2 regions of the Actinomyces viscosus genome follow, and region 2 is predicted to be linked to the other one. Evidence: riboswitches for the same ligand, from Rfam matches in the RefSeq annotation. Region 2 holds a riboswitch; the other holds the start of a gene.

Region 1 (15,296 bases), 1.4 Mb from region 2:
CCGAGCTGGACGTGGCCGTGGAGGCGGCCCGCGCCGCCGGAGCCCACGGGGCGCGCATGACCGGTGGCGGGTTCGGGGGCTCGGCGATCGCCCTGGTGGACGCCGACGCCGTCCACGAGGTGGCCGCCGCCGTGGCCCGCGCCTACGAGCGCGAGGGCTTCAACCCGCCGGCCTTCCTGGACGCGGTCCCCTCCGCCCCGGCCGGTCGACTCGCCTGAGCAGCGCGCACCACTGACTCGCGTACCTGACGGTACTCAGCCCTCTCCAACCTCGGTTGGAGAGGGCTTTCAGCGATCATCCTCCAGGATGAGGTCGGACGAACGCCCCTGCCGTAATCTCTGACCGTATTAATCCGGATCCCGGGCTCCCCACCCGGCTCCGATTCCGTTGTCATCATGGAGGACGCTGTGAAGCGCTTCGTCTGGCCCGCCCTCAAGACCCTCATCGCGGTGATCGTCGCCGTCGCCCTGGTGAAGATCGCCTTCTTCCCCTCGCAGAACGACAGCGCGACCGCCGACATCTCCCCCGGCTACGCCGCCAACGTCAAGACCGTCGCCGTCACCACCGGCAACATCTCCAACACGGTCGAGGTCAAGGGCCGTATCGTCCAGGACGCCGCGGTCGACGTCCAGGCCGACCTGGCCGGAGTGGTGGACTCGGTCGCCGTGGAGAAGGACACCCAGGTCAACGCCGGCGAGCCGCTGCTCTACATCAAGCACTCCGAGCCTCAGAGCCCGGTGACCCGGACCGACGAGGACGGCAACGTCACCCAGACACCGGTGGCGGACAAGGTCACCTGGTCCACGATCTACGCGCCCGTCAGCGGCACCGTGACCCCCAAGGTCATCAGGCAGCAGGAGACCGGCGTCGGCGTCGTCGTGGCCACGATCGCCCCCTCGACGTACTCGGCCACCGGCACCGTCAGCGCCTCCCAGCAGTACCGGCTGACCAACGCCCCCACCGCAGCGACTCTGACGCTCGAGGGCGGCCCGGCCCCCTTCCAGTGCAACAACCTCAAGGTCGGCACCAAGTCCCCCACCTCCACGACCACCGGTGGGGACGGCTCGACGACGACCACCTCCGGGGACGGCACCAGCGTGGAGATGCGCTGCTCGGTGCCCGGCGACCAGAAGGTCTTCGCCGGCATGCCCGCCACCATCAGCGTCGACGCCGGCAGCGCCTCCGACACCCTGTTGGTGCCGGTCACCGCCGTGGAGGGCAAGGTCGGCTCGGGCTTCGTGTGGCTGGTCCCCGAGTCCGGGGACACCTCCCAGGCGGTCAGGACCGCCGTGACCCTGGGAATCACGGACGGCACGAACATCCAGGTGACCGCCGGGCTCAAGGCGGACCAGAAGATCCTCCAGTTCGTCCCCAACAAGGACACGCGCCGCACCGGGACTCCGGACACCTGCGAGTCGGACAACTCCGCCTGCTACGACGCCAACGGCAAGGAAATCCTGTGAGCGCCCTGCTGGAGCTGCGGGAGATCACCCGCACCTTCACCGTCCCCGACTCCGACCCGCTGGAGATCCTCACCGGCGTCGACCTGAGCGTCTCCCCCGGCGAGCACGTGGCCATCGTGGGGCGCTCGGGAACGGGTAAGTCCACGCTGCTCAACATCTTGGGGCTCATCGACAGGCCGACGTCGGGCCACTACACGCTCTCCGGGACCGACACCTCCCGGCTCGGGGAGAGCCGCCGCGCCCACCTGCGGGGCCGGACCTTCGGCTTCGTCTTCCAGTCCTTCAACCTCATTCCGGGACTGAGCACCACCGAGAACGTGGCCGCCCCGCTCCTGTACGACACCGGCAGGGCCTTCTGGACCCGCAGCGCGCGGGCCGCCGAGCTGCTGGAGGCCGTGGGCCTGGGAGACCGGGTCGGCTCGCCCGTCGGGCGCCTGTCGGGCGGCGAGCAGCAGCGGGTGGCCATCGCACGGGCCCTGTCCCGCCGGCCCAGCGTCATCCTGGCCGACGAGCCCACCGGCGCCCTCGACGTCGACACCGGCAACTCGGTCATGACGCTCCTGGAGCGCCAGTGCGCCGAGAACGGCGCCGCCCTCATCATCATCACCCACGACCTGGCCGTGGCCGGCCGCGCCCACACCCAGTACCGGCTCGACCACGGCACGCTCACCCCGATCTCTGTCACGCGCCGACAGATCGGCAGCCTGGAGGAGTTCGGTGAGGTCGTCGCGCCTCAGTCCTCCCCCAGCCCGACCGTCCCCACCAGCCACCAAGGAGCCTCATGAACGGCATTCTCACCGGATTCTTCGGTGCCATCGTCGAGGCCTGGGCCCAGCTGCGCATCGGCAAGCTGCGGGTTCTGCTGTCCCTGGTGGGCGTGGCGGCGGCGGTGGCCGCCATGACCTTCGTCATCGCCCTGGGCCAGGTCTCCGTCAGCGCCATCAACAAGGTGGGTGAGAAGTACACCGGCCGGCAGGGCACGGTGACGATCAACGTCAACCCCACCGGCAAGGGCCTGAGCCAGGCGGTCCAGGCCGACGACGCCCCCGAGGCGAGCGCGGACGCGAGCGCCGGCAGCGGTGCAAGCGGCAGCGGGGGCTCAGCGGGGTCGGGCTCCTCGGGAGGCTCGACGGGCGGCACCGGCGGCCAGGGGACGAGCACCACGACCAGCGCAGCCACCTCCGCGAGGATCTCGGGGGCGATGAGCAGCTTCGTCGAGCGCTACGACGTCGCCTCCTGGGCAACGACCTACACCTCCAACGTCCGCTTCTCCTTCCCCGACGGGGCCCGGTCCGTCTCCACCCAGACCGTGAGCCTGAGCTACGGGCTCCTGCACCACAAGACCGTGGCCCAGGGCCGCTGGTTCACCGCGCAGGACGAGGACGACCTCTCCCCGAGCCTGGTGGTCACCCAGGGCTTCCTCGACCAGATGGGGATCAAGCAGTTCACGGGACCGGTCACCATCACCTCCTTCTCCCCCGTGCAGACGTCCTTCACGATCGTCGGCGTGCTGGAGCCGGAGAACCTCTCCCTCCTCGGCTGCACCGGTGACCCCGAGCAGGACAAGGACCTGCCGTGCACCCAGCCCGTCAGCGCCTTCGCCCTCAACACCCCCTACGAGAGCTGGCTGCCCAAGGACGCCGATCGGCCCTCCCCCACGCTGGAGGTCTGGGCCGGCAAGAGCGGCGCCAAGGAGGTGGCGAACCTGGCCAAGAAGGACCTGGACGCCCGCTTCGGCCAGGGCTCGACCCAGACCTCGGACAACCTCCAGGGCAGTAACCTGAACTCCAGCGCGGACACCTTCACCAAGGTGGTCACGGCCGCCGGCGTCTTCGTCATGCTGCTGGGCGCCCTGAGCCTGGTCAACATCTCCCTGGTGACGGTGCGCCAGCGCATCCACGAGATCGGGGTGCGACGATCCTTCGGGGCCACGAGCCGGCGCATCTTCTTCTCCATCATGCTGGAGTCGGTGGTGGCCACGGTGGTCGCCGGCGTCGTCGGCATCGGGATCGCGATCGTGGGGATGCGCATCATGCCGCTGAGCGCCTTCCTGGGCATCCCGGTGACCACGACCCCGCCCTTCCCCATGATGGCAGCCGTCATCGGCCTCATCGCCGCCACGGCCGTGGGCGCCCTGGCGGGCATCATCCCGGCGATCGTGGCCACCCGCATCCGGCCGATCGACGCGATCCGCTACTGACGGACCGGCGGGGGCCGGGAGCGCTCAGGCTCCCGGCCCCCGCCGTCTGTCAGAGATCAGTGCTGGTCAGCTGTACTCGATGACGAGTGGAGCATGATCGGACCAGCGCGAGGCGTAGTCGGGGGCGCGGTCCACCGCCACGCTGCGGGCACGCTCGGCCAGGTCGGGGGTGATGACCTGGTAGTCGATCCTCCAGCCGGCATTGTTGTCGAATGCCTTGCCGCGCTGGGACCACCACGTGTAGGGCCCCTGCTCCTCGGGCCCCACGAGGTGACGCGAGGCGTCCACCCAGCCGGTGGAGAACCAGCCCTCCAGGTGGGCGATCTCCTCGTCCATGACACCGGCGATCTTGTTGTGGTTGGGCTTCCAGTTCTTGATGTCGCGCTCGGAGCGCACCACGTTGAGGTCCCCGGCCATGAGGACCTGGGGCCCGCCGTCGCGGCTGGCGGCCAGGAGGTCGGCCATGCGGGCGTCGACGAGCTCGAGGTGGGCGTACTTCTGGTCCATCTTCTCGGTGCCGAGCTGACCGGAGTGGAGGTAGGCGGAGACGACGGTGAGCCGCTCGACGCCGTCGAGGCCGGTGAGCGTCAGGTCGGCCTCGAGCCAGCGGCCGGAGTCGACGTCGGGCTCCTCGGTACCGGGCGCGGCCACACCGTAGCGCAGCTCGCCGAGAGCGGCGGGGCCGCCGTCGCGCACGGCGATGCCCACGCCGGCGCGCCCCTTGATGCGGCAGGGCCAGATGGCGGCCTCGTAGCCGGGCAGGAGGTCGGCAGCGATCTGCTCGTCGGCGCGGACCTCCTGGAGCAGAAGGACGTCGGGGGCGGAGGCGGTGAGCCACTCCCCCATGCCTTTGCGGGCTGCGGCACGAATGCCGTTGACGTTGACGGTGGCGATACGCATGGCGGCAAGACTACGCGGTCGGCCCCGGGCCTGAGACGATAGGGCCATGAACGACGCCGGAACGAAGGTGAGAACCGTTCACGTGCTGGTCCACGGCACCGTCCAGGGGGTGGGCTTCCGCTACCACTGCGCCTACACCGCCCAGGAGCTGGGCGTGGTGGGCCAGGTCCGCAACCTGCCCGACGGCGACGTCGAGGTCCTGGCCCAGGGTGAGCCCGACGCGGTGGCCCGGCTGATATCGTGGCTGAGACAGGGACCACGGTGGGCCTCGGTGAGGTCGGTAACTGTCACCGACCTGCGCGCCGGTCGCCTGGAGAACCGTCGGTTCGAGATCGCCGGATGAGAGGAGCAGGCCATGACCGCCGAGGACGATTCAGAGTCCCGTAGCCGGCGCCGAATCTGCTTGTGGCTGATCGTCGTCGTCATCGCCGCGATCTTCCCCGTTCTGGCTCAGACATCGATTCTGGCCCGCTTCGCCACCGTCCTGTGGCTGGCCTCAATGCCGTTGTGCGTCCTGGGCTGCGCCATGCTGGCCAGGGAGGCGGCACTGCGCCACGCCTCCAAGCAGGACCGGGACGACTGAGCCACCACCAGCAGCTGACACCGACAAGCACTGACGGGGCGAGTGAAGAGAGCTTCACTCGCCCCGTCAGGCGTGCGGGCGCGATGGGACGCGACCCAGACTGTCGGTGCCGGGGACTCAGTCGGCCTCGGAGCCGGCCAGGCGACGGCGACGCATCATGAGCGCCACGCCACCGCCGGCCAGAAGCAGCAGGGCGACAACCCCCAGGAAGAGGGCCTGGGTTCCGGTCAGGGGCAGACCGGCCACTGCGCTCTTCGTTCCCGCGGTGGGCGAGGCGGCGCTGTAGTCGGTGACGCCCGGCTTGCCCTGGCCAGGAGGAGTGGTCGAGCCGTTGCCGGCCCCGTTCGACCCGTTGGAGCCGTTGGACCCGTTCGAGCCGTTGCCGGACCCGGGGATGTCGCAGGTGCCGGCCTTGGCGGTGCAGGGCTCAGTGATCTGCTTGTCGGTGAAGCCCAGCCCCTGGGTGCGCAGCAGGACGGTGGAGTCGAGCTGGCCGTCCTGGGCGTCGGCGATGGCCACGCGCACGTGCACCGTCTGCCCCGAAGTCACCGCGGCCTGGCAGGGAAGGGCCGAGGTGTAGCCGTTGAACTCCACCGGGATCTGGCCGGGCGTGTGACCCGAGACGTTGGCGGTGTAGTAGTCGGCGTTCGAGGACTCATTGATCGTGGAGGCGCTCACTGCGGTCTGGGTGCCGGGCACGTAGGCGCACTCGGTGCCGTTGACCTGGATGCTCAGCGGGTCCTTGTAGCCGCGGGACTGCCAGGAGGCCGGAGTGCCCTCGGTGGCGCCGGCGTACTCCTCGGAGCCGAGGCTGTAGTAGAGGACGACGTTGGAGCTGGTGGCGGTCACGTCGAACTCCAGGACGGCTTCGTCGTAGACGTCGGTGCCGGCCACCTGGCCCAGGCCCGCCGGGTCCTCGACGGCCCCGAAGTCACCGGTGGTGTCGAGGGCGTCGTTGGGGCCCAGGACCGCGGAGCGGGTGAAGTCGACGTCGGAGTCGGCGGTGGGGTCGGGGTCGATGAGCGAGCCGGTGGACAGGGCGACGCCCTCGGTGATGGCGTTGCCGTCGCCCGGCAGGCCCTTGACGGTGCCGACCTGGACGTCCTTACCGGAGACGGACGCGTTGGTCACGGTCGCGTTCGGACCGGCGATCATCTGGGCCAGGGACTGGGGGCTCACCGTGGAGGCGTCACGCAGGGAGGTGGTGGACTGCCCCGCGGTGTTCGACGTCGGGGCGGCCACCGCCGTACCGGCGGCACCGAGGGCGAGCGCAGCCAGAAAAGCGGTTGTTGGTGCGGTTAACCGTCGCAGACGGATGGGAAGGATACTCACAGGATCTCCGTTAGACACGGGGCCGCCCGGCATCGGGCGACCACCTGAACCGACAGGCTCGGGAGACCAGGCAGCTCACGGAGAACGTATTCAAGACTAACCGGCCAGTAACCGGGAGTCATGTGGGGTATATCACCGGCAACGCCTGAAACCTCAATAATCCCTGGAAGTGCGGGGTATGCGTCTTTCGTAGGAGGTCCACGGAATTGAATGGACGGCCCAAAGGCCTGTGCCCCGAACTTCGAGTTCCCCTAAGGTAGGGAGTGGGAGATCAAGAATATCGGCTCACGGCGCACTGACACCCTTATCCCTCATGAGTAAGGACAGTACGGACAATGACCGTGACACACACTTCGTTCCGCGCTCGTCGCAGACGACTGGCCGCGGCGCTGGCGCTCGGACTCCTGGTGGCCGGGACCGGAACCACCGCGCTGGCAGACGAGACCCCCTCCCCCGAAGCCAGCGCCTCCGCCGAGGCCTCCCCCGAGGCGGGCGCCGACCAGAACGCCGCCGCTGCCGATCAGGGGCAGGCGGGTCAGGCCGACCAGAACGCCGCCGCCGATCAGGGCGCCGCCGCCCAGGACGCGAACGGATTCAAGGCCGACAACCCCGGCTGGGCCAACGCCACCAAGCACACCGGTGCGGCCCACGGGGTCGAGGAGGACTACACCGCCAAGTGGACCCGCGCCGACGCGATGCAGATCCAGCGGGTCTCCGACCCCAACGCGGCGTCGGGCACCAACTCGATGCCCGAGCAGACCACGATGCCGGAGATCTCCAACGGCTTCCCGGCCACGAGTGACGACGTGTGGGTGTGGGACACCTGGACGCTGACCGATGACGCCGCCCACCAGATCTCCTACAACGGCTGGGAGATCGCCTTCTCCCTGGTGGCCGACCGGCACGCCGGCTACACCTTCGACGACCGTCACACCCACGCGCGCCTGGGCTTCTTCTACCGCAAGGCGGGCACGCAGACCTCGTCGGCCGACGGCGCGAACAGCTCCAACGGCGGCTGGATCTACGGCGGCCACGTCTTCCCCGACGGCGCCTCCGGCTCGATCTTCGAGGACCAGAGCTTCACGGCCCAGACCGAGTGGTCCGGATCGGCCCGCCTCATGGAGGGCAACAAGATCCGCATGTTCTACACCTCGGTGGCCTTCTACAACACCACCACCGGCGGCAGCGGTGACGGCGGAGGCCAGGCCGACAACAACAACGGCACCTCCAAGCCCTACGACCCGCGGATCGTGCAGTCCGAGGGACGCATCTACGCCGACGAGAACGGTGTGTGGCTCACCGGTTTCCGCACCCAGCACCAGCTGCTCGTGCCGGACGGCAAGTACTACCAGACCCGCGAGCAGAACCCGGGCGTGAACTTCCGCGACCCCTTCACCTTCCGCGACCAGAACGCCCCCTCCGACCCCACCGAGTACATGGTCTTCGAGGGCAACTCGGCCTACGTGCGTGAGCAGCAGTACGTCGACGCCGCGGCCAAGGCCGGCCAGAACACCACCCTGGCCACCTGCACCGAGGAGGACCTGGGCTACGAGAAGGGCGATCCCAAGGCCGAGACGGTCGAGTCGGTCAACCAGCGCGGCGCCTACTACCAGCTGGCCAACGTGGGTCTGGCCCGGGCCAAGAACAAGGCGATGACCGAGTGGGAGTACCTGCCGCCGCTGCTGAGTGGTAACTGTGTCAACGACCAGACCGAGCGGCCTCAGATCTACTTCCAGGACGGCAAGTACTACCTGTTCACGATCTCGCACCGGGAGACCTACGCCGACGGCCTCCAGGGCCCCGAGGGCGTCTACGGGTTCGTGGGCGACGGGCTGCGATCGGACTACAAGCCGCTCAACCAGGGCACCGGTATCGCGCTGGGCAACCCGATCAACCTCAACTTCAACCCGGGCAAGCCGTACTCGCCCGACTGGAACCAGAGCCCGTACACCTTCCAGTCGTACTCGCACTACGTGATGCCGGGCGGCCTGGTGACGTCGTTCATCGACTCCATCGGCGGCAACCATGACAACAACCCGGTGCGCGGAGGATCACTGGCTCCGACGGTGAAGATCAACATCTCCGGGGACACCACCTCGGTGGACCGTACCTACGGGACCAACGGTCTGGGAGGGTTCGGGGACGTCCCCTCGGACCGGGCCCGTACCAACGGCGGTGACACCCGCCCGCAGCGCCTGAGGTAGGCCAGGCGGACCGGGCGCCACTGCTCAGAGCGACCCGAGAACGCCGCCCAGATGATGGTGGGGGCCGTCGGAACACTGGTTCCGGCGGCCCCCACCCGTCGTCGGGTCTGCCTCTGCTGCGCGCATCAGCGCGGCTGCGCACCTACACGGCGGCCGACAGCGGGGTGAGGCTGCCCGAGGTGATCGTGGCCGTGCCCGTGGCGCCCAGGACGATCTCCTGGCAGCCGGGGTCGGTGAAGACCAGGAGGCTGCCGACCGTGGCGCCGTCGTCGACGAAGACCTCGAGGCTGGAGCGGTCGAGGTAGAGGTGCAGGCGCACCGTCGAGCCGGTGGGGTGGTAGGCGACCTCGCGGCGCAGGGCGAAGTCGGTGGTGGTGCCCTCGTCCTTGCCGTCGATCTGCTTCAGCCCGCCGTTGGTGCGGTCCAGGTAGAAGGTGCCGGCCGAGACGTTGACGCCGACGCGCACCTCCTGGAGAGCGCCGTCGACCTCCCCTCGGGCCAGGCCCAGCCAGGCCTCGGAGGCCTTGGAGACGTCCAGGGTCAGGTCGATCTCGACCGTGCGGCCCTTGCCCAGGTCCGTCACCGCGGAGCCGGTGCTGCCTGTGGCGGCGAGGCCGCCGAGGTCGGTCGCCTTGCCGCGCAGCGCGTCGAGCTCGGGGACGGGCTTCTGGACGAGGGTGCGCTTACCGTCGGCAGTGGTCAGGGACAGCTCGCGCGGGATGCTCATCTCACCGTGCCAGTCCCCGGTGGGAAGCGAGTAGGGGTAGTTCCAGTTGCCCAGCCAGGCCATCCACACGCGGCGGCCCTCGATGTGCTCGAAGCTCTGGGCGGCGTAGAAGTCCTGGCCGGCGTCGGTGAAACGGGTCTCGCGGTCCTCGGGGAAGAAGACGGATCCGTCGAAGTCGCCGATGAAGTACTGGGCGGTGGAGCCGGCCGTCTCCTCGTTGGCGCCCACCGAGAGGGTCATGACCCAGCGGGTCCTGCCATCGCTGGTGTCGGTCAGGGGGAAGAGGTCGGGGCACTCCCACACGGCGGCGTGCGAGCCGATGTCCTGGCCGAAGTCGCTGGCATGGCTCCAGGTCTTCAGGTCGGTGGAGCGGTACAGGGAGACGTGGTCACCGGCCGAGACGATCATGACCCAGGCCTTGGAGTCCTCGTGCCAGAAGACCTTGGGGTCGCGGAAGTCCTTGCGCCCGTCGTTGGGGATGACGGGGTTGCCGGAGAAGCGCTCCCAGGAGCGGCCCCGGTCGGTGGAGTAGGCCAGGGACTGGGCCTCACCGTCCTCGGTGGAGGTGTAGACGGCCACCATGCCGCCGCCCTTGACCAGGCCGGAGGTGTCGGCGCCGTCGACGACGCAGCTGCCGGACATGGCCAGGCCCTGCGAGTCGTGCTCCAGGGCCGTGCCCATGCGCTTCCAGTGCACCATGTCCGTGCTGACGGCGTGGCCCCAGGTGCCGTCCTGCTGGTGGAAGAGGTGGTACTCGCCCTCGTAGAGGACCAGGCCGTTGGGGTCGGCGAGGTTCCCCCTGGCTGGGCTGTAGTGGTAGGCGGGGCGGTAGGCGGCCGAGGCCTCCGAGTCCGTGGAGGTGGGGCTCGGAGTGCTTCTGCGCCCCGACGAGCAGCGCACCAGGATCGCTCCCCCCACGACGAGGGCACCAGCGCCGGCCGCGCCCAGCAGCAGGGTCCGACGCCGCAGGCCGGACCGGCCGGGCTCGTCAGGGGACGCACCCGGCTGAGTCGGCTCGGACTGCGGGGAGTCGGCCGACTCAGCCGAGTGACTGCGCTGGTGGGGCTGGGAGGGGCTGGCGCCGTGGGACTCGTCCGTCATGGCCTCAAGGTTATCGGCCGGTCAGGCGAGCGGCGACACGCCTCAGAGCGAGCGCTCCGCGGTCTCGACCACGTTGGCCAGCAGCAGGGCCCGGGTCATGGGGCCCACGCCGCCGGGGTTGGGTGAGAGCCAGGAGGCGACCTCGTCGACGCCGTCGGCGACGTCACCGGCGATGCGGCCCTTACCGGTGGCGGGGTCGACGACGCGCGAGACGCCCACGTCCAGGACGATCGCCCCGGGGGCCACCATCTCCGCGGTGATGATGCCGGGGCTGCCGGCCGCCGAGATGACGACATCGGCCCGGCGCACGTGGTCGGCCAGGTCCGTGGTGCCGGTGTGGCAGATGTCGACGGTGGCGTTGACGTCCTTGCGGCCCAGGAGCAGGCCGATGGAGCGGCCCACCGTGACTCCGCGGCCGACGACGCACACGTTGCGACCGGCCAGGTCGATGCCGTGGCGCTCCATGAGCTCGATGCAGCCGCGCGGCGTGCAGGGCAGGGGTGAGTCGATGGGCCCCGAGGCCCGCAGCACCAGGCGCCCCAGGTTGGTGGGGTGCAGGCCGTCGGCGTCCTTGGCCGGGTCGACGCGCTCCAGGATGGCGTTGGTGTCAATGCCGGCCGGCAGCGGGAGCTGGACGATGTAGCCGGTGCAGGCGGGGTCGGCGTTGAGGCGGTCGACGGCGGCGGCCACCTCGGCCTGGGTGGCGGTGGCCGGCAGGTCCTCACGGATGGAGACGATGCCGACCTCGGCGCAGTCGGAGTGCTTGCCGGCCACGTACTTGACGCTGCCGGGGTCCTCCCCCACCAGGACGGTGCCCAGGCCGGGGACGACGCCGCGCTCGCGCAGCGCCGCCACCCGGCCGGCGAGCTCGGCCTTGAGAGCGGCGGCCGTGGCCTTGCCGTCCAGGACCCGGGCGGGTCCTCCCCAGGGGGCCCTCACTGGGCCAGCCCCGGGTAGAGGGGGAAGGCGTCGGTCAGGGCGCGCACGCGACCGCGCAGGGCCGCCAGGGTCTCGTCGTCGGCGGTGCCGGCGGCGCCGTGGATGAGGGTGGCGGCGATGATGTCGGCGACCTCGGTGAACTCGGCGTCACCGAAGCCGCGGGTGGCCAGGGCGGGGGTGCCGATGCGCAGGCCGGAGGTCACGCGCGGGGGGCGCGGGTCGAAGGGGACGGCGTTGCGGTTGACCGTGATGCCTGCGGTGTGGAGGAGGTCCTCGGCCTGCTGGCCGTCCAGGGAGGAGTCGCGCAGGTCGACCAGCACCAGGTGGACGTCGGTGCCGCCGGTGACGAGGCTGACGCCGGCCGCGCGCACGTCGTCGGCCCCGAGGCGCTCGGCGATGATGGCGGCGCCGCGCACGGTGCGCTCCTGGCGCTCACGGAACTCCTCGGTGCCGGCGATCTTCATGGCCACGGCCTTGGCGGCGATGACGTGCATGAGGGGACCGCCCTGCTGGCCGGGGAAGACGGCGGAGTTGAGCTTCTTGCCCCACTGCTCGGCGCGGCTGGACAGCAGCATGCCCGAGCGGGGTCCGCCCAGGGTCTTGTGGACGGTGGTGGACACGACGTCGGCGTGCGGGACGGGGTTGGGGTGCAGGCCCGCGGCCACGAGCCCGGCGAAGTGGGCCATGTCCACCCACAGGGCGGCACCGACCTCGTCGGCGATGGCGCGGAAGGCCGCGAAGTCGAGGTGGCGGGGGTAGGCGGACCAGCCGGCGATGATGACCGTGGGGCGCTCGCGCAGGGCGGCCTCGCGCACCTGGTCCATCTCGATGCGCATGGTGGTCTCGTCCACGCCGTAGGCGGTGGCGTTGTAGTTCTTGCCGGAGAAGTTGATCTTCATGCCGTGGGTGAGGTGGCCGCCGTGGGCCAGGGACAGGCCCAGGAGGGTGTCACCGGGGGTGGCCAGGGCGTGGAGGACGGCGGCGTTGGCCTGGGCACCGGAGTGGGGCTGGACGTTGGCCCACTCGGCGTCGAAGACGGCCTTGGCGCGCTCGATGGCCAGGGACTCGGCGACGTCGACGACCTCGCAGCCGCCGTAGTAGCGGCGTCCGGGGTAGCCCTCGGCGTACTTGTTGGTCAGGACCGAGCCCTGGCACTCCAGGACGGCCCGGGGAACGAAGTTCTCCGAGGCGATCATCTCCAGGGTCTCGCGCTGGCGGGCGAGCTCTCCGGTGAGGACCTCTGCGATATCGGGGTCGAGCTCGGCCAGCGGCTGGTTCAGGGACGGGGTGACGGCTTGCGCGGTCATGTCTCTCCTCAGGTGTGGGGCGCACGCTGCGACGTAGCCGGCTCAGGTGCGCGCACTGGTGGGCGATCCGTGGCCCAGGCGGGCGACCCCGGAGTCGTGTTCGTGCCGCTCCCCGGTGGTGATCCACCCGGCGCCAGTCGCGACGGGCATAGCCTATCGCGCCGGGCCGGGGCCGCGTCACACGAGTCTCCCGCCTCGGGACCGAACGGTCAGCTCTCCGGGCTCCCCTGGCCGAACCAGTCGCTCAGACCGTCGTCGGCGCCGATCCAGGCCAGGGCCTGGGCCATCTCCTCGGGGCGCAGGAGGATGCGGGCGAAGGCGCGCCGCACCTGCTCGCGCATGTCCTCGTCCCCGACGCCGGTGACCACGAGGTGACAGCGGGGCTCGCCCGAGGCACCGCCGTCGATCCCGCCACCGACGCCGACGACGTCGCCTGACGGACCGGTCGGGACCTCCGCCCAGGTTCCGGCGTCGCCGACGCTGAGGGCGCCTCCGACGACCTCCCAGGTGCAGACCCGGCCGGGGCGGCTGGGCAGCCAGAAGCAGCCGCGGGCGCACAGGCCCTGGCCGGCGAGGTCGACGACGAGGGCCCGCAGACGTCCGGGGTGGAAGGGCAGGGCGGCGCTGAGGTCGAGGGTCCACACGCCGTGGTCGTCGGGGCCGCCCCAGGCGCTGGTGGTGGCCGGGTGGATGCGGCTCAGGGAGGCGCGGACGTCGTGCGTGAGACCGGTGAGGGCCTCCAGGAGGGGCGCGTCGAGGCCGGGGAGCAGCAGCGCGTCGTGGGGGCGCAGGTGCTCGATGAGGTCGGCCCCGGCGGGGTCCTCGTCGCGCCCCAGGGCCAGGACGACGTCGGCGTAGCCGAGGTTGGCCAGGTGGACGGCGCCGGCGCAGCGGCAGTCACCGGGGAAGGCCGTCAGCAGGCGGTGCTCGAGGAGCTCGTCGCAGGCGGTGGTGGCGTCCAGGACGTGGGCGGCCCCGGCCAGTCTCACTTCGGTGCCGGTCAGGTCCTCGGCCAGATGAGGCAGGAGGTGGGCGAGCTCGATGGCCGCCGGCAGGAGGATGACGGTGGTGCCGCCCGGGTCCTGGGCCGCCCGGTCCTCGGCGACGGCAACCAGCACCTCGCGCAGGGAGCAGGTGGGGCAGGTCAGAGGCATGGGGACGTCGAGACGGACCGGGTCGTCGTCGAATCCGTCGGCCGAGCTGTGGCTGACGAGGCGGACGAAGTCGTCGTCACCGCCGTCGTCACCGCCGTCGTTACCGTCGTCCTCATCGCCGTCGTCGCCGAAGTGGAGACCGGCGCGGATGACGACGGCGCCCTGGCCGGCCAGGGAGAGGTCGACCAGGTCCAGCAGGGCGGGGTCGACGGCGCCGATGACGGCCAGGGCGTGCCGGTGGTCGGCTTCGGTCTGGTCGTCGGGGCGGTCGAAGAGGTCGGCGGCGAGGTCATCCGAGGGATCGATCACGTGGTCCTCCAGCAGAGTTGACGAGATTGAGAATCATTATTATATCATGCTCGTCATGACCACCTACTGCCAAGTCACGGGAGCCCGGCCGGTCTTCGGCCGGTCCGTCTCCCACTCGCACCAGCGCACTCCCCGGCGCCGGAACCCCAATCTGCAGCGCAAGCGCTACTGGGTGCCGTCACTGGGACGCACCGTGCGCCTGACGGTGTCCGCCAAGGGCATCCGCACGATCGACAAGCTGGGCATCGACGTCGTCGTGGCCCAGATGCTCGCCCGCGGGGAGAAGCTGTCATGAGCGGAGCCAAGGGCGGCAAGGACCTGCGGCCGATCATCAAGATGGTCTCCACCGCGGGGACGGGCCACACGTACGTCACCCGCAAGAACCGCCGCAACACCCCCGACCGGCTGGTGCTGCGCAAGTTCGATCCGGTGGTGCGCCGGCACGTGGAGTACAAGGAGTCGCGCTGATGGCCAAGAAGTCCAAGATCGCCGCCGAGCTGAGGCGCCAGGACGTGGTGGCGCGCTACGCCGAGCGCCGGGCCGAGCTCAAGCGCGCCTCGGTCAACCCTCACCTGAGCCAGGCCGAGCGCGATGAGGCGATGGCGGCGCTGCACGCGCTGCCCCGGGACGCCTCCCCCACCCGCCTGCGGCGGCGCGACGCGGTGGACGGGCGCCCGCGCGGACACCTGCGCGTCACCGGGACCTCCCGGGTGCGTTTCCGCGAGATGGCGCTGCGCGGTGAGCTTCCGGGCATCGTCAAGTCCTCCTGGTAGCCATCCCGCCCGCCGCCCAACCACTCACGCACAGTTCAAGGAGCTTCCATGCGCCCTGGGATCCACCCCAGCTACCAGCCCATCGTCTTTCGCGACAAGTCCGCTGACTTCGCCTTCCTGACCCGCTCGACCCTGACGTCGTCGGAGACCATCGAGTGGGAGGATGGCAACACCTACCCAGTCTACGACGTCGAGGTCTCCAGCGCCTCGCACCCGTTCTGGACCGGCCAGGGCAAGATCCTGGACACGGCCGGCCGGGTGGAGAAGTTCGAGCGTCGCTACGGCAAGCGCACGCGCTAGCCCC
Region 2 (15,296 bases):
CCGCACGGGGACGCTCTTGGTGCTCACAAGGTTCTCCTGATGCGTTGGCGGCGGGTCAAGCCGCACATGGTGGTGATGAGCGACAGCCGGCCGGTCTGTGACTGGTCAGTGACTGGTCAGTAACTGGTTCAGTGACTGATCGGTGACAGGTCTGCGGCCGGCTGGCCGGGGGCGGGAACGAGCCGGAGCGGACGCTCAGCCCGCCCCCACCCCCGGGAGCCGCTCAGGAGGCGGCAGCCGCCTTGAGGTCCGCCTGGAGGGCGGTGACGTCGGAGGCTCCTTGGGCGAACTTGGTCAGGGCGTCGTTCATCGCGTTGGTGGCCTTGGCGGGCAGGGCGGCGCCGTGGGCGATGGAGGAGACGATCTTGTCCTTGGCGAAGGACTCCATGGCCGAGCGCTGGTACTCGGAGAACTTGCCCTTCTCCTCGTCGCTGAGGTCCGTGCGCGCGGGGATCGAGCCCTTGACGGTGTTGAAGGCGATCTGGCCGTCCTTGGAGGAGATCGTGTTGAGCCAGTTCTTGGCGCCGCCGGGGTGCTTGGCTCCGTCGGGCAGCGTGAAGGAGTCGGCCAGGAAGTCGAAGACGCCCTCGGTGCCCGGGACCGGGAAGTAGATGTAGTCCTCCCCGGCCTTCTTGCCGGCGGCATCGAAGCCGGCCACGGCCCAGTCACCCATGACGTTGAAGGCGGCCTTGCCGTCCATGACGGGCTTCATGGCGGGCTCCCAGTCCTCGGTGTAGAGGGAGGAGTCGGTGTAGCCCACGATCGTCTTGTAGTGCCCGAGCGCCTTGGTGACCTCGGCGCCACCCCAGTCGGTCTTGCTGTCGAAGAGCCCGTTGTAGGCGTCCACCCCCAGGTCGGCGATGAGGATGGTCTCGAGCAGCTCGAGCTGGGTCCAGGCCATACCCATGGTGATAGGGGTCAGCCCGGCGGCCTTGACCTTCTCCATGTCGGCGATCCAGGCGTCGATGGTGGTGGCCGGCTTGGTCGGGTCGAGCCCGGCGGCCTTGAGCGCGGGCACCGAGGCCCACACGACGTTGGCCCGGTGGATGTTGGAGGGCACGGAGTAGATCTTGCCGTCGGAGTCCTTGAGCCGGTCCATGAGGGTGGCGGGGAAGGCCTCGTTGAGCTTGAACTCCTCGTAGAGGCTGGAGACGTCCAGCAGGTAGCCGGCCTCGATGTGGTCCTTGATCTCAGCGCCGGCGTGCGCCTGGTAGGTGTCCGGCGGGTTCTTGGCGGCCAGGTCCGCGGCGAGCTTCTGCTTGGCCTGGCTTCCGGCACCACCGGAGACGGCCTTGTTCTCGAACTTCGTCTTGGGGAACTGCTCGTTGAAGACCTTGATGAGGGCATCCAGGCCGAGCTTCTCCGAGCCGGCCGACCACCAGGTGACGACGTCGACCTCGCTGGCGTCCCCCTCACCGGCGGCCCCGGCCGACTTCGAGCCCGAGCTGGCGGAGGTTGCGCAGGCGGCCAGGGTGGCGGCGACTGCAGTGGTACCCAGTCCCGCCAGGACGGTGCGGCGGGAGAGGTAGTGGGTGGAACGCATGGGACTGCTCCTTTGAAACGACGTTGTCTCATGACCACGGCACCGTTGCCGCGGGAGGTGAGCGGAGATGACGGAGAGTCATCTGATCTCGGCATCGAAGAGTAGACCCAAGCTGAGCGAAACTCAAACGTATGTTGCGTTAACAATCATTAATCTGGTAAGTCGTCACATGTCTATACCAGTAACGGCACCGGTCCTCCTCGCCTGCCCTGGGCACGGGCAGAAAAAAGGTCCTCGCTGCCAAGCAGGCAGCGAGGACCAGTGAGGACCGACGACGTGTCAGCCGGGAGACCTCAGATGAGCCCCATGGAGGCCACGGTGTTCTTCTCCTCGACGAGCTCGGCCGCCGAGGCGTCGATCCGACCGCGGGAGAAGTCGTCGATCTCCAGGCCCTGGACGATCTTCCACTCGCCGTTCTCCGAGGTGCAGGGGAAGGAGGAGATGATGCCCTCGGGCACGCCGTAGGAGCCGTCGGACATGACCGAGGAGGAGGTCCAGGCCCCGGAGGTGCCCAGCACCCAGTCGTGCACGTGGTCGATGGCGGCAGAGGCGGCAGAGGCCGCCGAGGAGGCGCCGCGGGCGTCGATGATGGCGGCGCCGCGCTTGGCGACGGTCGGGATGAAGTCGTCCTCGACCCAGGTGCGGTCGGCCAGGATGTCGGTGACGGGAGCGCCCTTGACGGTGGCGTGGGTCAGGTCGGGGTACTGGGTGGAGGAGTGGTTGCCCCAGACGGTGACCTTGTCGATGTCGGTGACGTGGCAGCCGGCCTTGGTGGCCAGCTGGGCCAGGGCGCGGTTGTGGTCCAGGCGGGTCATGGCCGTGAAGCGCGAGGCGGGGATGTCGGGGGCGTGGGAGGCGGCGATGAGGGCGTTGGTGTTGGCGGGGTTGCCCACGACGAGAACCTTGATGTCGTCGGCGGCGCCGGCGTTGAGCGCCTCGCCCTGAGGACCGAAGATGCCGCCGTTGGCGGAGAGCAGGTCGGCGCGCTCCATGCCGGCCTTGCGAGGCATCGAGCCCACGAGGAAGGCGATGTTGGCGCCTTCGAAGGCGGCCTTGGCGTCATCGAAGATGTCGACGCTGCCCAGGGTCGGGAAGGCGGAGTCGAACAGCTCCATGGCGGTGCCCTCGGCGGCCTTGACGGCCGGCGGGATCTCCAGCAGGCGGAGGTTGACGCGCTGGTCCGGGCCGAGCAGGGCACCGGAGGCGATGCGGAACAGCAGCGCGTAGCCGATGTTGCCGGCAGCACCGGTGACGGTGATGTTGACGGGAGCGTTTGCCATCGAGGACTCCTTCGAGACGTGTGTCGTCGCGGGCCGCAGGCGGCAGCCCGGCAGGACAACGCTATGACGTTCGCGCAGGTGAACACACCGATCCACCACATTTCGTGACTCTCACCACTACGTCGGCCAGTGGTGGTGGAGATCCTGCTGGTAGCCGGTGATCTCAACGAGATCCTGACCGCTCCTGACAGCACCCCGTCCTGGTCGATACGCTGGAGTCCTCCCCCAGCCCGATTCTCGCCTCCAGGACCGTGATGAGCTCACGCCGATCCCTCGTGCCGCTTCCGGCGCCGCTGCGCCGCGGCTCCACCCCTCCACCCGTGGTCTCCTCACCCGCAGGGCGCCGTGCGGGCGCCGCCTCCTTCGGCCTGACGCTGCTGGGCGCCCTGGGCTCGGGGTGGTGCCTCATCTCCACCGGGCGCGCCCTGGGAGCACTCCTGCGCTCCTCGTCGGCGTCCGGCCTGCTGGCCCAGGCGCTGGCAGCGGCCGCCCTGAGCGCGGCCTGCCAGCTGCTGGCCCAGCGGGTGGCCCGCTCCAGCGCGCTCAGCGAGGAGGCCCACCTGCGCCGGCTCACGCTGGCTCACCTGCTGGGCCTGGGCCCGGCGCGCGCCGCCGACGTCCGTAGCGGCGCCACCGCCTCCCTGCTGACCGACGGCGCCGAGCGCGTGGCCCTCTACCGCCAGACCTTCCTGGCCCCCACCCTGGCCGCAGCCGCGGCGCCCCTGCTGGTGCTCGTCGAGCTGGCGGCCGCCGTCGACGTCGTCCCCGCCCTGGTGCTGGGTACGGCCGTCGTCGTGGTGCCGGCCTTCATCGCCTTCGCCCACTCGCGGCTGCGGGCCTCGTCGTCGGACTCGCGCCGGGCGCGCATGCGGCTGGCCGCCGAGTACCTCGACGCCATCCAGGGGCTGCGGACCCTCACCCTGGCCCGGGCCGCGGAGCGCACCAGCGCCCGCCTGCGCCTGGAGGGGGAGACGAACCGGCGCGCCGTCATGGGGCTGCTGGCCGGCAACCAGCTCGTCATCCTGCTCACCGACGGCCTCTTCTCGCTCTTCCTCATCACCGTGGCCGCGGGCCTGGCCCTGGTCCGCCTGTCCACCGGTGCGATCGAGGTCGGCGACGCGCTGGCGATCGTGCTGACCTCCTACGTGCTCCTGGAGCCGCTGGACCACGTGGGGGCCTTCTTCTACGTGGGGATGGGAGGCATGGCCAACCAGCGCGCCATCCGCAGGATCCTGTCTCGTCCCCTGCCCCGCTCCACTGCGCGACCCGCGGCACAGGACCGGCCGGCCGCCGGGGCGCAGGCCTGCGTCGTGCTCGACGACGTCGAGGCCACCTGGGGCGAGGAGCCAGTGCTTGAGGACGTGAGCCTGACCGTGCGCCGCGGCGAGCACCTGGCGGTCGTCGGACCCTCGGGGGCGGGTAAGTCCACGCTCATGGCGATGCTCGCCGGGAACCTGCTGCCCAGCGCCGGGTCCCTGCGCATCGAGGGCACCGAGCTGACCGCCGCCACCCAGGAGCAGGTGCGGGCGGCCTCGGCCCTGGTGGCGCAGACGACGTGGCTGTTCACCGGCACGATCGCCGACAACCTGCGCCTGGCCCAGCCCTACGCGACCCCCTCGCAGATGTGGCACGCCCTGGAGGTGGCCCGCCTGGACAAGGAGGTGGCCCTCATGCCCGAGGGGCTGGAGACGCAGGTCGGCGAGGCGGGCCTGGGGCTCTCGGGCGGTCAGGCCCAGCGGCTGTCCCTGGCTCGCGCCTTCCTGGCCGACCGTCCCGTGCTGCTCCTGGACGAGCCCACCAGCCAGGTGGACCTGGCCAGTGAGGCGGCCATCGTCGAGTCCATCGAGCAGCTGGCCCGGGGCCGGACCGTCATCACGATCTCGCACCGTGCGGGGGCGCTGACGACTGCTGACCGGACCGTGAGGGTCGAGGCCCGGGGACTCGTGGTCACTGCCCCCGCCGCCCCCACCGCCGACGGCGCAGGACCCGGCGCCGGCCCCGCCCAGACCGGTGACGCCGAGGACGGCACCGGTCAGGCCGGTGGCAGCGCCCCGGAGGCGGTTGCCGGAAACCACGGGGAGGAGCAGGCGTGATCGAGTCCAGGCGTTCATCAGTGCCCCGGTCGCAGGGGGCCGGCCGATCGGGTCGGCGGAGCGCGAAGGCTCAGGCCGGCGCGCCTGGGCAGGAGCACCCGTCGCGTGCGACGCTGGTGCGCTGGCTGCTCCAGGTCACCCGCCCGGTCCTGTCGCCGTTGCTGGGCTCCACGCTGTGCCGCACCATCGACCTGCTCAGTGGTGTGGCCCTGTTCTCCCTGGGGGCCTATGCCGTGGCCCGGATGGGGCTGGCGGTCTCGACCGGTGCGCCCCTGCCCGCCATCTGGCCGGTGCTGGCGGTCATGGCGGGACTGTCCCTGCTCAAGGCGGCGCTGCGCTACACCGAGCAGTTCCTCGGCCACCTGGTGGCCTTCAAGGCCCTTGAGCTGCTGCGCGGGCAGATCTTCCGCTCGCTCATCCCCCGCTCCCCCAGGGTCAGTGCGACGTCGCGCTCGGGCGACCTGCTGTCGCGGGCCACGAAGGACGTGGACCGCATCGAGGTGTTCTTCGCCCACACCTTCGCCCCGGCTGTCTCGGCCGTCATCACCCCGGTCGTGGTGCTCACGGTCATCGGCCTCAAGGTGTCCTGGCTGGTGGCGCTGGCGGCGCTCCCCTTCGCGGTACTCCAGCTGCTGGTCGTGCCCCGCCTGGGCTTCGCGCCCTCCCTGGAGGCCTCCCGCTCGACCTCGGCGGCGCGGGCGGATCTCACCCAGCACGTCACCGACACCGTTCAGGGCATGAGCGAGGTCGTCGGGTACGGGCGCAGCCAGGAGCGCCTCGATGAGATGGCCAGGATCGATGCGGAGATCATCGGGGCCTCGCGGCCCGGCGGCCAGTGGGCCTCCGTGCGCCGGGGCGTCAACCAGCTGGCGAGCCTGACCGCGCCGATCGTCGTCGTCATGGTCGGGGCGATGCTGCCCGCCACCGGCTCCGGTGCCGGCGTCCCCCTCCTGGCCGCCACTGCGGCGGCGGTGCTGCGGATGAGCGAGACCGTGCGCGGCGTCGAGGAGCTCTCGGGGGCGCTCAACGCCTCCTTCGCCTCGGCCGAGAGGGTGTGGGAGGTTGTCAACGCCCCCGTGGAGGTGAGCGACGGCGACCACGAGCTGACCAGCGGCATCTCCCACGAGGTCCTGTGGCAGGACATCAGCTACTCCTACCCCAGTACCGCCGCGCAGGCCGTCCACGGGGTGAGTCTGAGGGCCAGGGCCGGCAAGTGGACCTGCATCGTGGGAGCCTCCGGCTCGGGCAAGTCGACGCTGGCCCAGCTGGCGCTGCGCTTCGACGAGCCCGAGTCGGGCCGCATCCTCGTCGACGGCCAGGACGTGGCCGACCTGCGCGCCATCAGCCTCTACCAGGAGATCGGCATGGTGGATCAGCGGGTCCACCTCATGCGCGCCTCCATCATCGACAACGTTCGCCTGGCGGCGCCGTCGGCCAGTGACGCCCAGGTGCGCCGGGCCTGCCGGGCCGCCTGCATCGATGAGGACATCGAGGCCCTCGAGGACGGCTACCACACGCTCGTGGGTGAGCGAGGCCAGTCCCTGTCCGGGGGCCAGCGCCAGCGCCTGGCGCTGGCGAGGGCCCTCCTGGCCCGTCCCGGCGTGCTCATCCTCGATGAGTTCACCTCGCATCTGGACCCCGAGCTGGACGAGCGCGTGCGCATCGGGGTGCGCACCTACCTGCCGCAGGCCACGATCATCGAGATCACCCACCGCCTGCAGTGGTCCGAGCAGGCCGACCACGTCGTCGTCATGGACGCCGGGACGGTGGTGCAGGCGGGCCCGCCGGCCAAGCTCCTGGCCGAGCCCGGGCCGCTGCGCACGCTCACCAACCGCGGACACTGACCCCCACATGCCGATCGGGCGCCGAGAGTCCCGGTGACTCTCGGCGCCCGATTCGTAGGTGGACGCGTTCTACTCCCCGGAGCGGGTGGCGGCGGCCGAGGCCTCCAGCTCCTCGGGGCTGACGACGCCCTCGACGCTGACGGCGTTGAGGTAGGCCATGCCGTCGAAGGAGAGCTCGCGGACGTTCTCCGGGTCGCCCTCGTCGTTGACGGAGCCGCCGGCCATGCGGTCCACGATGATGGCGATGGCGCCGTCACCGGTGACGTTGGTGGCGGTCCCGAAGGAGTCCAGGGCGATGTAGGTGGCGATCATGAGGGCGACCTGCTGGTCGTCGAAGCCGAGCATGGATGACAGCAGTCCGGTGGCCGCCATGATGGCGCCCCCGGGCACACCCGGTGCGGCCACCATCGTGATGCCGAGCATGAAGATGAAGCCGACCCACTGGGCGGTGCTCACGTGCAGGTCCTGGGTGAGGACGATGGCGAAGGCGAAGGAGAAGATCTTCGAGGTCGACCCCGCCAGGTGGATCGTGGCGCACAGGGGGATGGTGAAGGAGGCCACCGCGTCGGACACGCCGTTCTTCCGCGTCTGGCGCAGGGTGACCGGGATCGTGGCCGCCGACGACGAGGTGCCCAGAGCCGTCAGGTAGGCCGGGACCATGGTGAGCAGGGCCTTGAGCGGGTTGCGGCGCCCGATGATCCCGGCGAGGACGAACTGGATGGCCAGGATGACGACCTCGAGGATGAGGACCACGACGACGACCCGCAGGAGCGCCTTCATGACCGAGCCCGCCGCGCCCGTGTAGGTGAGGTTGAGGAAGATGCCGAAGATGTGCAGCGGCAGCAGCGGGATGATCATCCGCTCGATGAGCCGGGTGATGATGGCCCGGAACTCGATGGAGCCCTTGCGCAGGACTCCCCGGGGAACCAGGGACAGACCGATGCCGAAGATGAAGGAGAGCAGCAGGGCGGTCATGACCTCCACCGGCGGGGGCATCTCCACGGTGAAGTAGCTGCTGAGCGCTCCCTCGGGCTTGGCGACGTCGGCCAGGGAGGTCCCGGCGAGCAGGCGGGGGAAGGTGGCGGCACACACCAGGAAGGTGAGGAAGCCGGCGAAGAGGGTGGAGGTGTAGGCCAGGGCCGTGGTGATGCCGAGCCACTTGCCGGCGCCGCGCCCCAGGTCGGCGATGGCGGGGGTCACCAGGCCGATGATGATGAGCGGGATGGCGAAGTTGAGGAACTGGCTGAACAGGTCGGAGAAGGTCGCGAAGACGTTGCCGACCGCCTTGGGGATGATCGGGTGGCCGCCGACCCGGATCGACCCCAGGATCAGGGCTGCCAGGATGGCGCCGATGACCCAGGTCAGGATGCTGTGGCTGAGGCGGTGGCCCAGCGATGGAGGGGCCGAGGGAGTGCTTGTCATAGGGGACCTTCAGGGTGCGAAACGAGGTGACGAGACGTCTTCAATGGGCTCAGCGTGCCATACCGATCGGTCGCGGCGCCGCCCGGGACCAGGAAATGGGCACTCTGAGGGATCAGATCACAGTCAGTCGCGTGAACGGAACGACTGGAGAAATCAGCGCTGCCGGTGGTGTGGGACCGCCGCTCACAGGACGTGGGGCAGGTTGACGTACGGGGACAGGAGGAACAGGACGGCGGCCAGGCCGATGCCGAAGACGACGTCGAACAGGCGGCTGCGCGCCGCCAGCCAGGTGCCGTCGGGGCGCTGGATCCGGACGATGGCCAGCGCCAGGATCCCGGTGGCCGCCCACAGGACGGCGATACGGCGGTGTCCCAGCAGCGCGATGGCGGGAACCGCCGCCAGGCCGATGGCCACGAGAACGACGCAGATGGTGCGGTAGGGCTCCTTGTGCTCGGCCTGCCGGGGATGCGGGTCGTGAGTCACGGTGGAGAGCCTATCGGCGCACCAGGGCGCGGGTCCACGACCTTCTTCCCCCATCCCCCGCCTCGGTGCCCCCTGCCTCGGTCGTCAGTGGGCGAAGTGCCGGGTGCCGGTGAGGTACATGGTGACGCCGGCGGCCTGGGCGGCGTCGATGACCTCCTGGTCGCGAATGGACCCGCCGGGCTGGACGACGGCGCGCACCCCGGCGTCGATGAGGACCTGGAGGCCGTCGGCGAAGGGGAAGAAGGCGTCGGAGGCGGCCACGGCCCCGCGGGCGCGCTCCGGGACGGCGGCGCTGCCCGCCTCGCCCAGGACCTCGGCGGCGTCGGCCCCGCCGACGGCTCCCTTCTCCTTCTGGGAGCCGCCAGCCGCGGCGTCGCCGGTGGAGCGGGCGCCCAGGGTGTTGGCGCGCTCAACGGCCAGCCTGCAGGAGTCGACGCGGTTGACCTGCCCCATGCCCACCCCGACGGTGGCGCCGTCCTGGGCCAGGAGGACCGCGTTGGAGCGCACGGCGCGCACCGAGCGCCAGGCGAAGGCGAGCTCGGCCAGCAGGGCGTCGTCGGCGGCGGGCCCGGCGGCCAGGGTCCAGGTCGCCGGGTCGTCGCCCGGGGCGTTCAGGACGTCGCGCTCCTGGATGACGGCGCCGCCGGAGACCTGCTTGATCTCGTAGCCCTCGCGCTGAGGGGGCTCGACGACGAGCAGGCGGAGGTTCTTCTTGGTGGACAGGATCTCCACGGCCTCGTCGTCGAAGGCGGGGGCGGCGACGACCTCGGTGAAGATCGGCTTGATCTGGCGGGCCATCTCGGCGGTGACGGTGGCGTTGGTGGCGATGACGCCGCCGTAGGCGGAGACCGGGTCGCAGGCGTGGGCCTTGCGGTGAGCCTCGGCGACGTCGCCGGCGGCGGACACGGCGATGCCGCAGGGGTTGGCGTGCTTGACGACGGCGACCGTCACGGCGTCTCCGTGGTCGTAGGCGGCGCGCACGGCGGCGTCGGTGTCGGTGTAGTTGTTGTAGCTCATGGCCTTGCCGTGGAGCTGACGGGCGCCGGCCACTCCCCCGCCGGCCCCGGCGGTGCGGTAGACGGCGGCGCGCTGGTGGGGGTTCTCCCCGTAGCGCAGGCTCGCCAGGCGCTCGTAGCCGGCGCCGACGTAGGCGGGCAGGGCGGCCGGCTCGCCGGAACCGTCGCCTTCGGCATCGGCCACGCCGGCGGCGTCGGCCTCGACCTGCCCGGCCAGCCAGGTGGACACGGCGGCGTCGTAGGCGGCGGTGTGGGCGAAGGCCTCGGCGGCCAGGCGGCGTCGGGCGGCCAGGGTGAAGCCGCCCTCGCGTACGGCGGCGGCGACGTCGTCATAGCTCGCGGGGCTGGTAACGACGGCGACGGCGGGGTGGTTCTTGGCGGCGGCGCGCACCATGGTGGGCCCGCCGATGTCGATCTGCTCGACGCAGGCGTCGAAGGGGGCGCCGGAGGCGACGGTGTCGCTGAAGGGGTAGAGGTTGACCACGACCAGGTCGATGGGGGTCACTCCCAGGGCCTGGAGCTGGTCGAGGTGGTCGGGCTTGCGGCGGTCGGCGAGGATGCCTGCGTGGACGGCCGGGTGGAGGGTCTTGACCCGTCCCTCAAGGCACTCGGGGAAGCCGGTGACCTCCTCCACCGGGGTGACGGCCAGGCCGGCGGCGGCGATGGTGGCGGCGGTGGAGCCGGTGGAGACGATCTCGACGCCGGCGTCGGCCAGGGCGTGAGCGAGTGGGACGAGGCCGGTCTTGTCGTAGACGGAGACGAGGGCGCGTCGCACGGGGAGGCGGTCGGGGCTGACGAGGCCCTCGGTGGGGACGGGGGTGGTGGGAACCGCCTCCGCGGCGGGCTGGCTGACGGTCTGGTCCGGCTGAGATGACTGGGAGGACGACGACGGGGACATGGCGCTCCTGGTGCGGCGTGAGGGTGCGGGACGCCCAGGCGGGCGACGTCCCGTTCATGGACGGCCTCGGCCACTCCCCGGTGGTGCCCCACCCTCGCCAGTTGCGGCCGCCCCCATCCTATCGGGTGGATCCGCTCACGCGCCTGACTCGCAGCGGTCCCAGCGATCCCGGGACTCGTGTCCGGGCGTGGCTCCGAGGGCAGCTCCGGGTGCGTTTCTGGAGACGATTCCGGGCCTGGTTCCAGGTGGAGGGATCCGCGTCTTATCCATCCGTCAGGGCCGCCGGCGCCGCTGATCGCTCTCGAAGAATCCGGCGGGGCCCACCCAGCGCGCACTTGCACCATCAGTTACCTTTACTTTACTCCTATTTTAGTCCGATCAACTAGAGGAGAGGTTGATGAGTATGACTGCCTCCAAGACCTCCGTCCCGGACCGGGCCGAGCACAACGCCTTCTTCCCCTCCGAGTACTCGCTGGGGCAGTACGTCCCGGCGAGGACCGACTTCGACGGCGCCGTCGGGGCGCCCCAGGTCACCTCCGGCCCCCGCAAGATCCTGGCCATCGCCGTGGACGAGCGCTACCTGCCCACGCAGGGCGGCAAGCTGTTCTCCACCGGCAACCACCCGGTGGAGACCCTGCTGCCCCTCATGCACCTGCAGGCCGCCGGCTACGAGGTCGAGGTGGCCACGCTGTCAGGCAACCTGGCGAAGTTCGAGATGTGGGCGTTCCCCGCCAAGGATGAGGCGGTCAAGACCGCCTACGAGGGCCTGCTGCCCGCCCTGGAGCACCCCAAGCGCCTGGCCGACGTCGTCGCCACCGAGCTCGGTGAGGACTCCGAGTACGCCGCGGTGTTCATCCCCGGCGGCCACGGCGCCATGGGCGGCGGCGTTCCGGACAGCGCCGACATCAAGGACACCCTGGTGTGGGCGCTGGAGAACGACCGCCCGGTCATCACCCTGTGCCACGGCCCGGCCGCCCTGTGCGCCGCCACCGACGAGGAGGGGGCCTCCTACTTCGCCGGCTACTCGCTGTGCGTCTTCCCCGACGCCCTGGACAAGGGCGCCAACGTGGAGATCGGCTACCTGCCCGGGCAGCTGACCTGGATGCTGGGCGAGCGTCTCAAGCAGCAGGGCCTGACCATCGTCAACGATGGTATGAGCGGCCAGGTCCACCGCGACCGCCTCCTGCTCACCGGTGACAGCCCCCTGGCGGCCAATGCCCTGGGCCGCCTCGCCGTGGAGACCCTGACCGGCAGGACCTACAGCGCCTGACGAACTCGCTGGACGCTCACCCGGCGCTCACTCAACGTTCGGTCGGCCGGTTCACCGGCAGCGACATCACCGGTGAACCGGCCGACCGAACGGCCCGTTTCCTTGCGAGCGGCTTTAGATACGTCATACAGTCCACAGCATGACTGCGCCCATCAACATCGCAGCAACACCGGTATACCGCGGAGTTCCTCCCGAGCGGTGGCAGGAGGCCGCCTCCGCCTACCGGCGCTGGTGGAGCCGCCACCCGGGGTTATCCAGCGCTCTGAACCTGGTGGTGCGCGGAGCCTACGCCCTCATGATCCCCCTGCTCATCGCCGCCCTGGTCATGGTGCCGCGACTGGCCTACGCGGCCGTGCCGGCGGCGTTCATGGCCGTGTGCCTCATGGTGGTGACCCTGCTGTCGCGTACCCGGACCATCAGCTGGCGCTCGGTGGTCCTCATGTACGGCGTCGGCGCCGTGTGGTCGCTCATCGTGGCCATGATCATGAGCTCCGTGCGCACCCGGGCGGGACTGTCCGTCATGGGCAACGGGATGAGTATCGCTCTGACCGTCGCCCTGGAGGTGCTCAGCCCGCTGGTGCCCCTGGTCCTCGTGGTGTTCCTGGCACCGGGCCGGATGCGCCGCCTGGCCGCCTCCGACTGGGCCCTGCTCGGTTTCGCCGCCGGCGCCGGCCTGACGGCCATCAACGACGGCATCCGGGCGCTTGAGAACAGCAGCATGCTCTCCTCGGTCCTGGGCAACGGGCGTCTGCCCTTCTCCTTCAACCCGTGGACCTCGGGGTCCATGACCCAGGAGAACAGCAACGTCCTGGCCGTCAGCTACCAGGTGAGCACCGCCAACATCACCATGGCGGTGGCCTTGGCGATCACGCTGTGGCGTCTCAAGGACTCGCCGGCCTTCGAGGGGGCCAGGAACCTCGTGTGGCTGCGGATCGTGGCCTGGATCCTGCCGACGGTGGTCATCCTGCAGTCGGTCAGCGACCACGCCACCTACACCGCCCGGATCGCCCAGCAGCTCGGCCAGAGCGACTCCGGCGGCGGCTTCCCGGCGCTGCTCATGTTCCTGTGGCGCATCAACGGCGGGGGTCTGAGCACCATCCCGCTGTCCGTCATCCTCATGGCCGCCTGCCTGCTCCTGGATGCTCACCGCCGCGCCTACGCCGGCGTGCACGGCTGGACGGTGGCCGGGGCGCCGGCTCCCCGCTACCCCAACCTCACCGAGGCGCCGCCGTTCGTGCGCGCCCTCATCGTCTCGGTGGTGGCGCTGGCGAACTTCACCTGGGGAGACTTGGCCGTCACCTGGGGCGCCTACGGCGACCTGCGTCAGGGCCGCCTCTACGCCATGCGGGCCGGGAGGGCCACCGCCGAGCAGGTGCGCGGCGTCAGGGCGGACGCCATGGAGGCCACGACGCCGGGGGCCGAGCCGAACGCCCGTCAGGGCTTCAGACTGGGGATCCTCGTGGTCAGCGTCGTGCTGTTCCTGCTGTGCTGCATCTACGAGGTGCGCACCGTCTGGCAGCTGCCCCCCGGGCTCAAGGAGACCGCGGACGACCTGTTCCTCTCGGCGCTGCCGCGCCTGTTCTCCCAGTGGTGGGGCGCCCTGAGCGGCACCCAGGGGCTCCTCTACGCGATCGGCGCCCTGGCCGTGGCCGCCCTGAGCCTCTCACTCCTCCTGACCCTGGGTGCACCCGGGCGCCGCATCAGCACGGCGCCGTCGTCCGGGAGCCTGGCGGGCTACCTGGTCACTCTCACCCCCGGCCAGGCGGCCTTGAGCCTGCTGGACTTCGCGACGACCTACATGCCGCGCTCGGCCCTGAGCGCCAGCCCGGCCGGTGGCGGCACGGACCTGGCCGCCGAGCTCTCGGTCAACCGGCGGATCCGGGTCGCCGAGAGCTTCTCCGAGAGCCAGGAGCTGTTCACGGCGCGCACCAAGCGACAGGTGGCGGTCGAGGCCGATATCGCGCGTCTTCAGAAGCTCGCCGAGTCCCTGGGCGTCGTCGGTGTGGACGCCCTGGCGCCCAGCCGGCTCGATGAGACCGTCGCCGAGCTGGCCGACTCCGGGGCCGACTCGCGCGTGGTCGGCGAGATGCGCGACCTGGCCGCCTCGGTGGCCGAGCAGCAGGCCGAGATCCTCGGGCTCTCGCGCCGGCTCAACACCGGCAACGGCGAGCAGTTCGCCATCCTGGAGGGCTTCCGCATCACCGACGCCTTCCGCGGCAGCGCCATCGACCAGCGGCCGGTCGACAGCCCGGTCCACGCCCTGGCGCTGTCCCCCGACGGGGCCCAGCTGGTCGTCGTCGAGTACCAGGGGGCGGCCCCCACCATCGATGACGACGACGAGACCGACATTCCTCCTCGCCGGCTGCCGGGCCGGGCGGCGCACAAGTCGGCCGACAACGTCCTGGAGCACCTGGCCACCGACGAGCGCGTCACCCGCTTCTTCCACGACTCCCCCGAGCTGTGGCAGGCCCTCAAGGAGGGACGCGCGAGCCTGGAGGCGAACGTCCTCTACACCCCCATCCCCGGGATGACCTATCGGGCCGGGTCGGCCAGCCTCGCGGTGACGCCCGAGCTCATCGACGGCGTGGACACGGCGATCAGCGCCCTGAGCAGCGCGGACGCCCCGGCCCGCTAAGCCTGAAGGATCCGACGGCGCTAGGCCTCGTCCTCCTCGTCGCTGCGATCGGCCTCGGCCGGCTCCTGGGAGCGCGAGGCCGGCAGGATCGACTCGGGCAGGGCGCCCCGGGCCCAGGTGCGCGTGTAGGGGTGGGCGAGGACCGCCATGGCGGCCAGACCGACCCCGACCTCCACGAGGACGAGGATCACCGTGTAGAGGATCTGCGGGCCGACGTCGGTCATCCGGCCGGGGCCCACGGAGCCGGAGGCGGCCAGGCACAGCAGGCCCACGCCGCCGGCCACCAGGACGGCCGCGAGACCGGCGGCGCTGACGGCGTAGCGCACCCTCAGGGCGTTGAGAACCGATCGACGCCGCCAGGCGGCCACCATCGCCCCGGCCGTCACCACGAGCGGGAGCCACAGGCCCACGGTGCTCAGGGGCGCCGTCGGCAGCAGTCCCAGCAGCGGCAGGGTGGGTACGGGGCCGGCCACCACACGGTCGGGGGCGAAGACCGTCCCCGTGCCCACGGAGAAGCCGGCGCCGATGAGCCAGGAGCAGCCCCAGACGAGCAGGGTCGGCACCCAGCCGAGCTGGAGCAGGACCAGGCCGGCCATCGAGACGAAGCCGCCCCCGGCCAGGGCGTCGTGCAGGACCGAGACCCGACCGGCTCCGGTGAAGACGGCCGCGGCCGCCACCAGGAGGCTGAGCAGCACCAGGGCCCGCGCGGCCCCGTAGGCCAGCGACAGGGCCGGGCCGACCCAGTGGGGGCGGCGCTCCCACCATCGGGTCAGGGCCGGCCAGCCGTTCCCGGAGCGCTGGAGCTGGATGCC

The links. Region 2 has a riboswitch for ZMP and ZTP ahead of purH (bifunctional phosphoribosylaminoimidazolecarboxamide formyltransferase/IMP cyclohydrolase). Riboswitches for the same ligand answer to the same signal wherever they lie in the genome.
Region 1: another riboswitch for ZMP and ZTP. It lies ahead of glyA (serine hydroxymethyltransferase); the one in region 2 lies ahead of purH (bifunctional phosphoribosylaminoimidazolecarboxamide formyltransferase/IMP cyclohydrolase).

Annotation. Positions count from the first base shown of each region.
Region 1 is NZ_LR134477.1:147,961-163,256, reverse strand. It holds gene galK (galactokinase) at 1-218, shown strand, start outside; gene EL340_RS00785 (permuted SH3 domain-containing protein) at 396-1,463, shown strand; gene EL340_RS00780 (ABC transporter ATP-binding protein) at 1,460-2,248, shown strand; gene EL340_RS00775 (ABC transporter permease) at 2,245-3,663, shown strand; gene EL340_RS00770 (exodeoxyribonuclease III) at 3,730-4,563, opposite strand; gene yccX (acylphosphatase) at 4,610-4,906, shown strand; gene EL340_RS00760 (hypothetical protein) at 4,919-5,146, shown strand; gene EL340_RS00755 (choice-of-anchor L domain-containing protein) at 5,264-6,478, opposite strand; gene EL340_RS00750 (glycoside hydrolase family 68 protein) at 6,814-8,682, shown strand; gene EL340_RS00745 (glycoside hydrolase family 32 protein) at 8,825-10,510, opposite strand; gene EL340_RS00740 (bifunctional methylenetetrahydrofolate dehydrogenase/methenyltetrahydrofolate cyclohydrolase) at 10,553-11,449, opposite strand; gene glyA (serine hydroxymethyltransferase) at 11,446-12,756, opposite strand; ZMP/ZTP riboswitch at 12,822-12,907, opposite strand; gene EL340_RS00730 (GTP-binding protein) at 12,966-14,219, opposite strand; gene rpmB (50S ribosomal protein L28) at 14,275-14,514, shown strand; gene rpmG (50S ribosomal protein L33) at 14,511-14,687, shown strand; gene rpsN (30S ribosomal protein S14) at 14,687-14,992, shown strand; gene EL340_RS00710 (type B 50S ribosomal protein L31) at 15,041-15,292, shown strand.
Region 2 is NZ_LR134477.1:1,546,544-1,561,839, forward strand. It holds gene EL340_RS06665 (carbohydrate ABC transporter permease) at 1-27, opposite strand, end outside; gene EL340_RS06670 (ABC transporter substrate-binding protein) at 224-1,543, opposite strand; gene EL340_RS06675 (malate dehydrogenase) at 1,837-2,823, opposite strand; gene EL340_RS06680 (ABC transporter ATP-binding protein/permease) at 3,078-4,916, shown strand; gene EL340_RS06685 (amino acid ABC transporter ATP-binding/permease protein) at 4,913-6,760, shown strand; gene EL340_RS06690 (dicarboxylate/amino acid:cation symporter) at 6,830-8,182, opposite strand; gene EL340_RS06695 (DUF3017 domain-containing protein) at 8,366-8,665, opposite strand; gene purH (bifunctional phosphoribosylaminoimidazolecarboxamide formyltransferase/IMP cyclohydrolase) at 8,750-10,579, opposite strand; ZMP/ZTP riboswitch at 10,605-10,694, opposite strand; gene hchA (glyoxalase III HchA) at 10,977-11,849, shown strand; gene EL340_RS06715 (hypothetical protein) at 11,989-14,484, shown strand; gene EL340_RS06720 (cell division protein PerM) at 14,505-15,296, opposite strand, start outside.